4 regions of the Pseudomonas siliginis genome follow, and region 2 is predicted to be linked to each of the others. Evidence: predicted binding sites of a transcription regulator. Region 2 holds the regulator's gene; each other region holds the start of a gene.
What was found. The regulator FliA, encoded in region 2, starts transcription of late flagellar genes. The targets are predictions, from matches to a motif close to CTAAAGTTTNNNNNNNNNNNGCCGNTAA.
Positions count from the first base shown of each region.

Region 1: the regulator FliA is predicted to act here: its motif matches at 1,127-1,154, upstream of NF676_RS26540 (methyl-accepting chemotaxis protein).
Region 3: the regulator FliA is predicted to act here: its motif matches at 971-998, upstream of NF676_RS21450 (flagellar protein MotY).
Region 4: the regulator FliA is predicted to act here: its motif matches at 878-905, upstream of NF676_RS23080 (methyl-accepting chemotaxis protein).

Region 1 covers NZ_CP099598.1:5,762,736-5,764,935, forward strand. Annotated here, with positions in the region: gene NF676_RS26540 (methyl-accepting chemotaxis protein) at 1-1,016, opposite strand, end outside; gene NF676_RS26545 (LysR substrate-binding domain-containing protein) at 1,205-2,125, opposite strand.
Region 2 covers NZ_CP099598.1:1,724,051-1,726,250, forward strand. Annotated here, with positions in the region: gene fleN (flagellar synthesis regulator FleN) at 1-673, shown strand, start outside; gene fliA (RNA polymerase sigma factor FliA) at 670-1,410, shown strand; gene NF676_RS08170 (chemotaxis response regulator CheY) at 1,578-1,949, shown strand; gene NF676_RS08175 (protein phosphatase CheZ) at 1,968-2,200, shown strand, end outside.
Region 3 covers NZ_CP099598.1:4,680,379-4,682,578, forward strand. Annotated here, with positions in the region: gene NF676_RS21450 (flagellar protein MotY) at 1-904, opposite strand, end outside; gene pyrC (dihydroorotase) at 1,065-2,111, shown strand; gene rnt (ribonuclease T) at 2,108-2,200, shown strand, end outside.
Region 4 covers NZ_CP099598.1:5,030,324-5,032,523, reverse strand. Annotated here, with positions in the region: gene clpB (ATP-dependent chaperone ClpB) at 1-101, shown strand, start outside; tRNA gene NF676_RS23100 (tRNA-Asn) at 399-474, shown strand; tRNA gene NF676_RS23095 (tRNA-Pro) at 484-560, shown strand; tRNA gene NF676_RS23090 (tRNA-Lys) at 566-641, shown strand; tRNA gene NF676_RS23085 (tRNA-Pro) at 739-815, shown strand; gene NF676_RS23080 (methyl-accepting chemotaxis protein) at 977-2,200, shown strand, end outside.

The DNA of each region.
Region 1 (2,200 bases), 2.0 Mb from region 2:
AGATCGCCCAGCGGCGCGAGTTTGCTGCGCAGCAGCCAGACCACGGAACCGACCGCAAGCAACATCGCCAGCAGGCTGCCGATCGCCAGTTGCGTACCGACGCTCCAGGTCACCGCGCGGATCTCGGCTTTCGGCATGCTCGCCACCACCGACCACGGACCACCTTCAAACGGCACGGCGATGCTGTAGAAGTCCTCGCCCTTGTCGCTCCAGAACTCACCCTTGCCCGGGGTTTTCACCAGGTTGTTGATGGTCGGGGCGGCTTGATCCAGGTTTTCGACGCCGGCAATCGGCACCAGCCATTTGTTCTGCTCGTCGAGCAGGGCCAGCGAGCCGGTCTTGCCAATGCGGAAGCGCTTGAGATTGGCGAACTGCGCGTTCTGCGCGTCGGTGTAATCGAAACCTACGTACAACACGGCGATGATCTTGCCGCCCGCATCGCGCACCGGTGTGTACTGCGACATGTAGTAGCGCTCGAACAGCAGCGAGCGACCGACATAACTCTGCCCCGCCATCAACTTCGCGTAGGCCGGGTTGGCATGATCGAGCACGGTGCCGATGGCACGGGTGCCGTCCTGCTTGCTGACGTTGGTGCTGACGCGAATGAAGTCTTCGCCGCTGCGCACGAATACCGTGGCCACACCGGCGGTCATCTGCTTGAACTCGTCAACTTCCTTGAAGTTGTTGTTCAGCACTTCGTTGCCCAGATGCAGACCCGGGGTCTGCACGCCGGCCACGGTCACTGGCTGATCAGGGTGCACACTCAGGCCACTGCCGAAGCGTTTTTCGAACAGACCGCTCAGGCGCAGGGTGCTTTCGCGCAGCGTACCGTGGAAGGTACTCAGTTGATCGGCCAGCAGCCGGGCCTCACTGGCCAGATGCTCTTCACGGGTGGCGAGGTTGGCGGAATCCAGCGAACGCAAGGCGAACACCGTACTGCCGCTGATGACTATCGCCAGTATCACAGCAAGGGCAAGACCCAGCTGCGAGGCGATCCGAGCACGAGGTTGAGACATGAACAGCTCCTGGCCGAGCCACCGAATCCTCCTTGATCGCGGTAATTGCCCGGAAAATATTCTAATAGTGGGGTGTAACGCGGAACCGGCACGACGGTTCCACAAGCTCGTAGTCGGCGGTAAAACCGAATACTTGAGCGCATTGCGTGGGTATGGCGCAGTAGTGGCATTGTGCCGGCTCGAACGTTTCAGCTCAAGCGCGCCACCGCCGGCAGTTGCATGGCGCGGACTTCGCTCTGCAGAAAATCGCTGAGGCGGCGCAAACGTTCACCTCCCGGACGCGGCTTTGGCCAGACCAGGTAATAATTCAGGCCACTGGCGACGGCCGTAGGCCACGGCAGGCTCAAGCGCCCTTGCGCAACATCTTCGGCAACCATCAACAGATCCCCCATCGAAACGCCGTAGCCGCGCGCCGCCGCGATCATGCCCAGCTCCAGCGTATCGAACACTTGTCCGCCCTTGAGCGAGACCTGATCGGACAGGCCCATGCGCTCCAGCCAACTGCGCCAATCGCGGCGATCCGGGGTCGGGTGCAGCAGTTCGGCGGTCGCAAGACGCGCTACATCCCAAGGTTGGTCATTGAGCAGGTTCGGCGCGCCGACCGGAATCAATTCCTCGGGAAACAGCAGGCTCGCTTCCCAGTCCGGTGGGAAATGCCCGTCACTGAGCAACACCGCGCAATCGAACGGTTCATTGTTGAAGTCCACCGAATCAATGTCCATCCACGCGCTGGTCAATTGCACCTCATTGCCCGGCTGCAAATGGCGGAAGCGACTCAACCGCGCCAGCAGCCAACGCATGGTCAGGGTCGATGGCGCTTTCATGCGCAGGATGTCGTCCTCGGCACGCAAGGTATTGCAGGCGCGCTCAAGGGCGGCGAAGCCTTCGCGGATTCCGGGTAGCAGCAGCCGTGCCGATTCGGTCAGTTGCAGGTTGCGCCCGCTGCGATGAAACAGCCGGCAGGCGAAGTGTTCTTCAAGGGTGCGCATGTGCCGACTGACCGCGCTCTGGGTGATCGACAATTCTTCCGCCGCGCGGGTGAACGAGCTGTGTCGCGCTGCCGCTTCGAATGCGCGCAGGGCATACAACGGCGGAAGGCGTCGGGACATACAAAAAGCTCCAGTAGCGGGGATATAGCCAATTCGGCGGGTACGTTTCAGGATGAGTATTAATCATGCCACCCA
Region 2 (2,200 bases):
TCTGCTGGGGCTGACACCCAAGCGCACACTGGCCGACGTCATCGAAGGCCGTTGCGAATTGCGCGACGTGCTGTTGCAAGGCCCGGGCGGGATTCGCATCGTGCCGGCGGCCTCCGGCACGCAGAGCATGGTGCACTTGAGCCCGGCGCAACACGCCGGCCTGATCCAGGCGTTCAGCGACATCGGCGACAATCTCGACGTGCTGGTGATCGATACCGCTGCGGGTATTGGTGACTCGGTAGTCAGTTTCGTACGCGCCGCCCAGGAAGTGTTGCTGGTGGTCTGCGACGAGCCGACTTCGATCACCGACGCTTACGCGCTGATCAAGTTGCTCAACCGCGATTACGGCATGAACCGCTTCCGCGTGCTGGCCAACATGGCGCAGAGCCCGCAGGAAGGGCGCAACCTGTTCGCCAAGTTGACCAAGGTCACGGATCGCTTCCTCGACGTCGCCCTACAATACGTCGGCGCCGTGCCATACGACGAAAGCGTGCGCAAGGCAGTGCAGAAGCAGCGCGCCGTCTACGAAGCCTTTCCCCGTTCCAAGTGCGCACTGGCCTTCAAGGCCATCGCCCAGAAGGTCGATACCTGGCCGCTGCCCGCCAACCCGCGCGGGCATCTGGAATTTTTCGTCGAGCGTCTCGTGCAGCAAACCGCAGGGCCTGTGATATGACCGCCAGTGGCATGAATCTTTACAAAAAGTCGGCGCGTGACGCGCAATACGAATTGATCGAGCGCTACGCGCCGCTGGTCAAGCGCATTGCCTATCACTTGCTGGCGCGCCTGCCGGCCAGCGTGCAGGTCGAAGACCTGATCCAGGCCGGGATGATCGGTTTGCTGGAAGTCTCGACCAAATACGACGCCAGCAAAGGCGCCAGTTTCGAAACGTACGCGGGCATTCGAATCCGCGGCGCGATGCTCGATGAAGTGCGCAAAGGGGATTGGGCGCCACGCTCGGTTCACCGTAATACCAGGATGGTCAGCGACGCGATTCGCTCGATTGAAGCTAAAACCGGCCGTGACGCTAAAGATCACGAGGTTGCGGCCGAACTCCAATTGAGTCTCGACGATTACTACGGGATTCTGAATGACACCTTGGGCAGTCGCCTGTTCAGTTTCGACGACCTGTTGCAGGACGGCGAACACGAAGGGCTGCACGAGGATGGCGCCAGTGCTCATATGGAGCCGTCACGCGATCTGGAAGATGAACGCTTTCAGGCGGCGCTGGCGGACGCGATTGCCAATTTGCCGGAGCGTGAGCGACTGGTGTTGGCGCTGTACTACGACGAAGAGCTGAACCTCAAGGAGATCGGTGAAGTCCTTGGCGTCAGTGAATCGCGGGTCAGCCAGTTACACAGCCAGTGCGCGGCCCGTCTGCGGGGGCGTTTGGGGGAGTGGCGAGCGCGCTGAAGGCAGTGTGGGGACACTGCGAAACGAGGCTGGTGCGGTGATGAACGGCGCCGGTCTCGATCCGTTGTGCTCCAGACAAACTTTAAGTGCTGCGCCGATTGATTGAAGTGGCGCGTCCAGGTGCTGGGCGCGTTTAAGACTGCTTGGAGGTCGAATTGAACAAAGACATGAAAATCCTCATCGTTGATGACTTCTCAACGATGCGGCGGATCATCAAGAACCTGCTGCGCGATCTTGGGTTCACCAACACCGTCGAGGCCGACGATGGCACCACTGCCATTCCGGTGCTCAACAGCGGCAGCATCGACTTTCTGGTAACGGACTGGAACATGCCGGGCATGACCGGTATCGACCTGCTGCGTCACGTGCGCGCCGATGAAAAACTCAAGCACCTCCCGGTGTTGATGGTGACTGCTGAAGCCAAGCGCGAGCAGATCATCGAGGCCGCTCAGGCCGGTGTGAACGGTTACGTAGTCAAACCTTTCACGGCTCAAGCGTTGAAAGACAAAATCGAGAAGATTTTCGAACGCATCGGCTGATGAATGCGCGGGGGAGCTATGGAGCATAACGAATCATCACAGGGCGATTTCGAATCGACCCTGAAAAAACACGCGGTCGAACTGGTCGAGAGCCTTGAAAAAGGCAAGTTCGGCGACGCGGTGCAACTGATCCATGAGCTCAATCAGACCCGTGACCGCGGCCTGTATCAGGAAGTGGGCAAGCTCACACGTGAACTGCACAGTGCGATCGTCAATTTCCAGATCGATCCGCACATGCCGCAGGCCGAGGA
Region 3 (2,200 bases), 3.0 Mb from region 2:
CTGCGGCGGTGGCTGGCGTACTCGCTTGCGGCGCTGGCGCAGGGGCTGTGGTCGGTGCCACACGCGACAGTTTCACGTTGACCCGGCGATTCTTCGCACGATTGGCCTTGCTGGTGTTCGGCACGATCGGATACTGCTCGCCGTGGAAACGCACGGTGATCTGCGATTCCTGAATGCCGTTGGCCTTGAAGAAATCCACCACCGCCAGCGCGCGGCGGCGCGACAATTCGCGGTTGGTCAGGCGATTGCCGCTGTTGTCGGAATGGCCGTCGAGGTCAATGTGGTTCACCGTCGGGTCGGCCTTCATGTATTCGAGCATCACTTGCAGCTTGGCCTTGGCAGCCGGGTCCAGCTCAACGCCTTCGCCGGGAAAGCCTATCTGCGATTGCTTGATCTGGTCGAAATTCTGCGGCAGCAATTTCGCCACGCAGCCTTGGTAGTCGTTGAACGCCTTGCTGAATTTCACCGGCAACAAACGCACTTCCGACACCCGGCCATCGCCAGACGCACGGCGAACTACCGGGCTACGGCCGTCCAGCAGACCGCTGATCAGCCCACCGGCCTGGGATTGCGAGCTGTTGAACAACACATTGCCACTGCCCAGCCGTACCGAGCCCAGATTGATATCGCCGCGCCCCGGCTGCCACGGTGCAGCGGCAGCGAGCAACGTCGCCGAGCCGCCACCAAGCATGGCGTTGTAGGCATTCAGGCGAAAGATCGCCTGCTCACCGGCCTTGCGCACGAACTCGCCCGAGCCGAAATCGGTGATCGGTTGCGTCAGGCGGCATTCGAACTGGTCGCCGGCGACCGTCCACTCAATGTTCTCCAGACGGGTCTGGTAAGTCAGCGCCATCGCGGGAAGGCTGGCAAACACACTGAGCAGGGCTAAATAACGCTGGCGCACGGGAGGCTCCATTGGCTTGTGAAACACAAACACCGATTCACACAATGTTTACGGCATACCTTCGGGATATCGGACGCTTGTGGCAAAACTTGATAGCGGGTGCCTGCAAGAGTCTTTTCCGGTAGCATTCGCCTCAGTTTGACCCGCCTGGAATCCCCTCATGTCCGACCGCCTGACCCTGCTGCGTCCCGACGACTGGCACATTCATCTTCGCGATGGTGCCGTGTTGAACAATACCGTTGCCGATGTGGCCCGCACCTTCGGGCGCGCGATCATCATGCCGAACCTGGTACCGCCGGTGCGCAACGCCGCTGAAGCCGACGGCTATCGTCAGCGCATTCTCGCTGCCCGCCCGGCCGGCAGTCAGTTCGAGCCGTTGATGGTGCTGTACCTCACCGACCGCACCCAACCGGAAGAAATTCGTCAGGCCAAGGCCAGCGGTTTCGTCTACGCCGCCAAGCTTTACCCGGCCGGCGCGACCACCAATTCCGATTCCGGCGTGACCAGCATCGACAAGATCTTCCCGGCGCTGGAAGCCATGGCCGAAGTCGGCATGCCGCTGTTGATCCACGGTGAAGTCACCCGTGGCGACGTCGATGTGTTCGACCGCGAAAAGATCTTCATCGATGAGCACATGCGCCGCGTGGTCGAGCGCTTCCCGACGCTGAAAGTGGTGTTCGAGCACATCACCACCGGTGACGCCGTGCAATTCGTCAACGAGGCTTCGGCCAACGTCGGCGCGACCATCACCGCGCACCACCTGTTGTACAACCGTAACCACATGCTGGTGGGCGGGATTCGGCCACATTTCTATTGCTTGCCGATCCTCAAGCGCAACACCCATCAGGAAGCCTTGCTCGATGCCGCCACCAGCGGCAGCGCCAAGTTCTTCCTCGGCACCGACTCGGCGCCCCACGCCCAGCACGCCAAGGAAGCCGCCTGCGGTTGCGCCGGTTGCTACACCGCCTACGCCGCCATCGAGATGTATGCCGAAGCGTTTGAACAGCGTAATGCGCTGGACAAGCTCGAAGCCTTCGCCAGCCTCAACGGCCCGCGTTTCTACGGCCTGCCGGCAAACACCGATCGCATCACCCTGGTTCGCGAAGAATGGACCGCCCCAACCAGCCTGCCATTTGGCGAGCTGACCGTTATCCCGCTGCGCGCCGGTGAAAAACTGCGCTGGCGCCTGCTGGAGGAACACGCGTGAGTGAAGAGCATTTCGACGATGAGCTGGACGGTCAAAGTGGTGGCGGCGGTTCCCGTCACCCGATGGCAGCGCGTTTTCGCGGCTACCTG
Region 4 (2,200 bases), 2.7 Mb from region 2:
GGATCGAAAACCCGCTGGCGCAGTTGATCCTGTCGGGTCATTTCATGCCGGGCGACACCGCCACCGGCAAGGTCGAGAACGACGAAATCGTTTTCGGCTAAGCCTCAGCGGCAATGAAACCGGGAAGGCCTCGCATTGCGAGGCCTTTTTTTCGCCAGGCTGTTGAACTCAAAGGAAAAGGCTTGTAAAGTGCGCCCCGCAGTCAGTCACCGGCAGCGTTTCAACCCACCGGGTTGGAATCTGAAATAAGTTGCAAATCATTAACTTGAAAGCAATTTAGGGGGTTGACAGAGGTGTTCTAGGTTGTAGAATAGCGCGCCTCAGACACACGAACGCAGCGATGCGAACGGGTGGCGAGATGCAACAAAGCTTCACCGTTGTAAATTGAAATGTGTAGTTCCGTGATAGCTCAGTCGGTAGAGCAAATGACTGTTAATCATTGGGTCCCAGGTTCGAGTCCTGGTCACGGAGCCAATTTCAAACCGGGGTATAGCGCAGTCCGGTAGCGCGCCTGCTTTGGGAGCAGGATGTCAGGAGTTCGAATCCCCTTACCCCGACCATATTTGGGTCGTTAGCTCAGTTGGTAGAGCAGTTGGCTTTTAACCAATTGGTCGTAGGTTCGAATCCCACACGACCCACCATTTTTGAAACCAGTTTGCGCTGGGATCGAATCTTAAGATCAGAGGCCAAAAGCGCTGATCGAAGAAGGCGATCTTTGAAAGGTCGCCTTTTTTTTACCGGGGTATAGCGCAGTCCGGTAGCGCGCCTGCTTTGGGAGCAGGATGTCAGGAGTTCGAATCCCCTTACCCCGACCATATTGAAAATCCTCGTATCGAAAGATGCGGGGATTTTTTTTGCCTGCTGAAAGGCGAATCCCTTCAAGTCGTCATACAACCTGCCGATAGCCCGCTAACACGAGGGGACTGCCAACGCTTCGCCCCTTGATCTGGCCATTACAAGAATAAGGGCGTTCGTCATGTTGCTTCGTCAGTTGAATATTGCTCCCCGGGCTGCCCTGGGATTTGCCCTGATCGCGGTGTTGGTGGCCTTGCTCGGCGTGTTTGCGCTGGGGCAGATGTCGAGCATTCGCGACAGCGAGGTGGCGGTGGAGAACCGCTGGTTGCCGAGCATCCGTGGCGGCGACGAGATCCGCGAACTGATGCTGCGCATCCGCACCATCTCCCTGCGCATGGCGCTCGATCAGGATCAGGCCAATATCGCCACCTATCGCGGCCAGATGGACACCCGCGACAAGGAACTGAGCGAGAAAATCGCCGCCTACGACAAACTGGTCGACACTGCCGAAGGTCAGCAGCTGTATGACCAGTTCAAGAAAACCTTCGCCGCCTATCGCACCGGCATCGCCCAGTCATTCACCCTCGCCGAGCAAGGCAAGCGTGACGAGTTGACCAAATTGTTGCTGGTTGACATGAAGACCGTGGTCGACGGCTCCGGCAAGCAACTCAACGATCTCGCCGATCTGTTCGCCCGCCAGGTCGCCGCCGAAAGCGAGAAGTCCGCCGCGCATTATGAAACCTCGCGGACCATCGTCAGCCTGTTCATTGGTCTGGCAGCGCTGGCCACGGTGGCGCTGGCGATGTTGCTTACGCGCAGTATCGTGCGCCCGCTGAGCAGCGCCGTGGATGCCGCAGAAAGTGTCGCCAAGGGCGATCTCACGCGGCCGATCGAAACCCATGGCAACGACGAAGTCAGCCGCTTGCTCAAGGCCTTGGCGACGATGCAACAGAACCTGCGCGAGACGCTGCAAGGTATCAGCGGCTCAGCCACACAACTGGCCACCGCCGCTGACGAACTGAGCGCCGTCACCGTCGACAGCACCCAAGGCCTGCAAGAGCAGAACAACGAAATCGAACAAGCTGCCACTGCGGTCAACGAGATGACCGCTGCGGTGGAGGAGGTCGCGCGCAACGCGGTGTCGACGTCCGATGCCACGCGCCAGTCCAGTCAATCAGCACAATTGGGCCAGGAGCGCGTCAGCGAAACCGCCAGCGCGATCAACGCCCTGGCCAGTGATGTACAGAACACCGGCGAACTGGTGCAGTCGCTGGCCAATCAATCGCAAGACATCGGCAAGGTTCTGGACGTGATTCGCGCCATCGCCGAGCAGACCAATCTGCTGGCGCTCAACGCTGCCATCGAGGCAGCACGTGCGGGCGAAAGCGGTCGAGGTTTTGCGGTG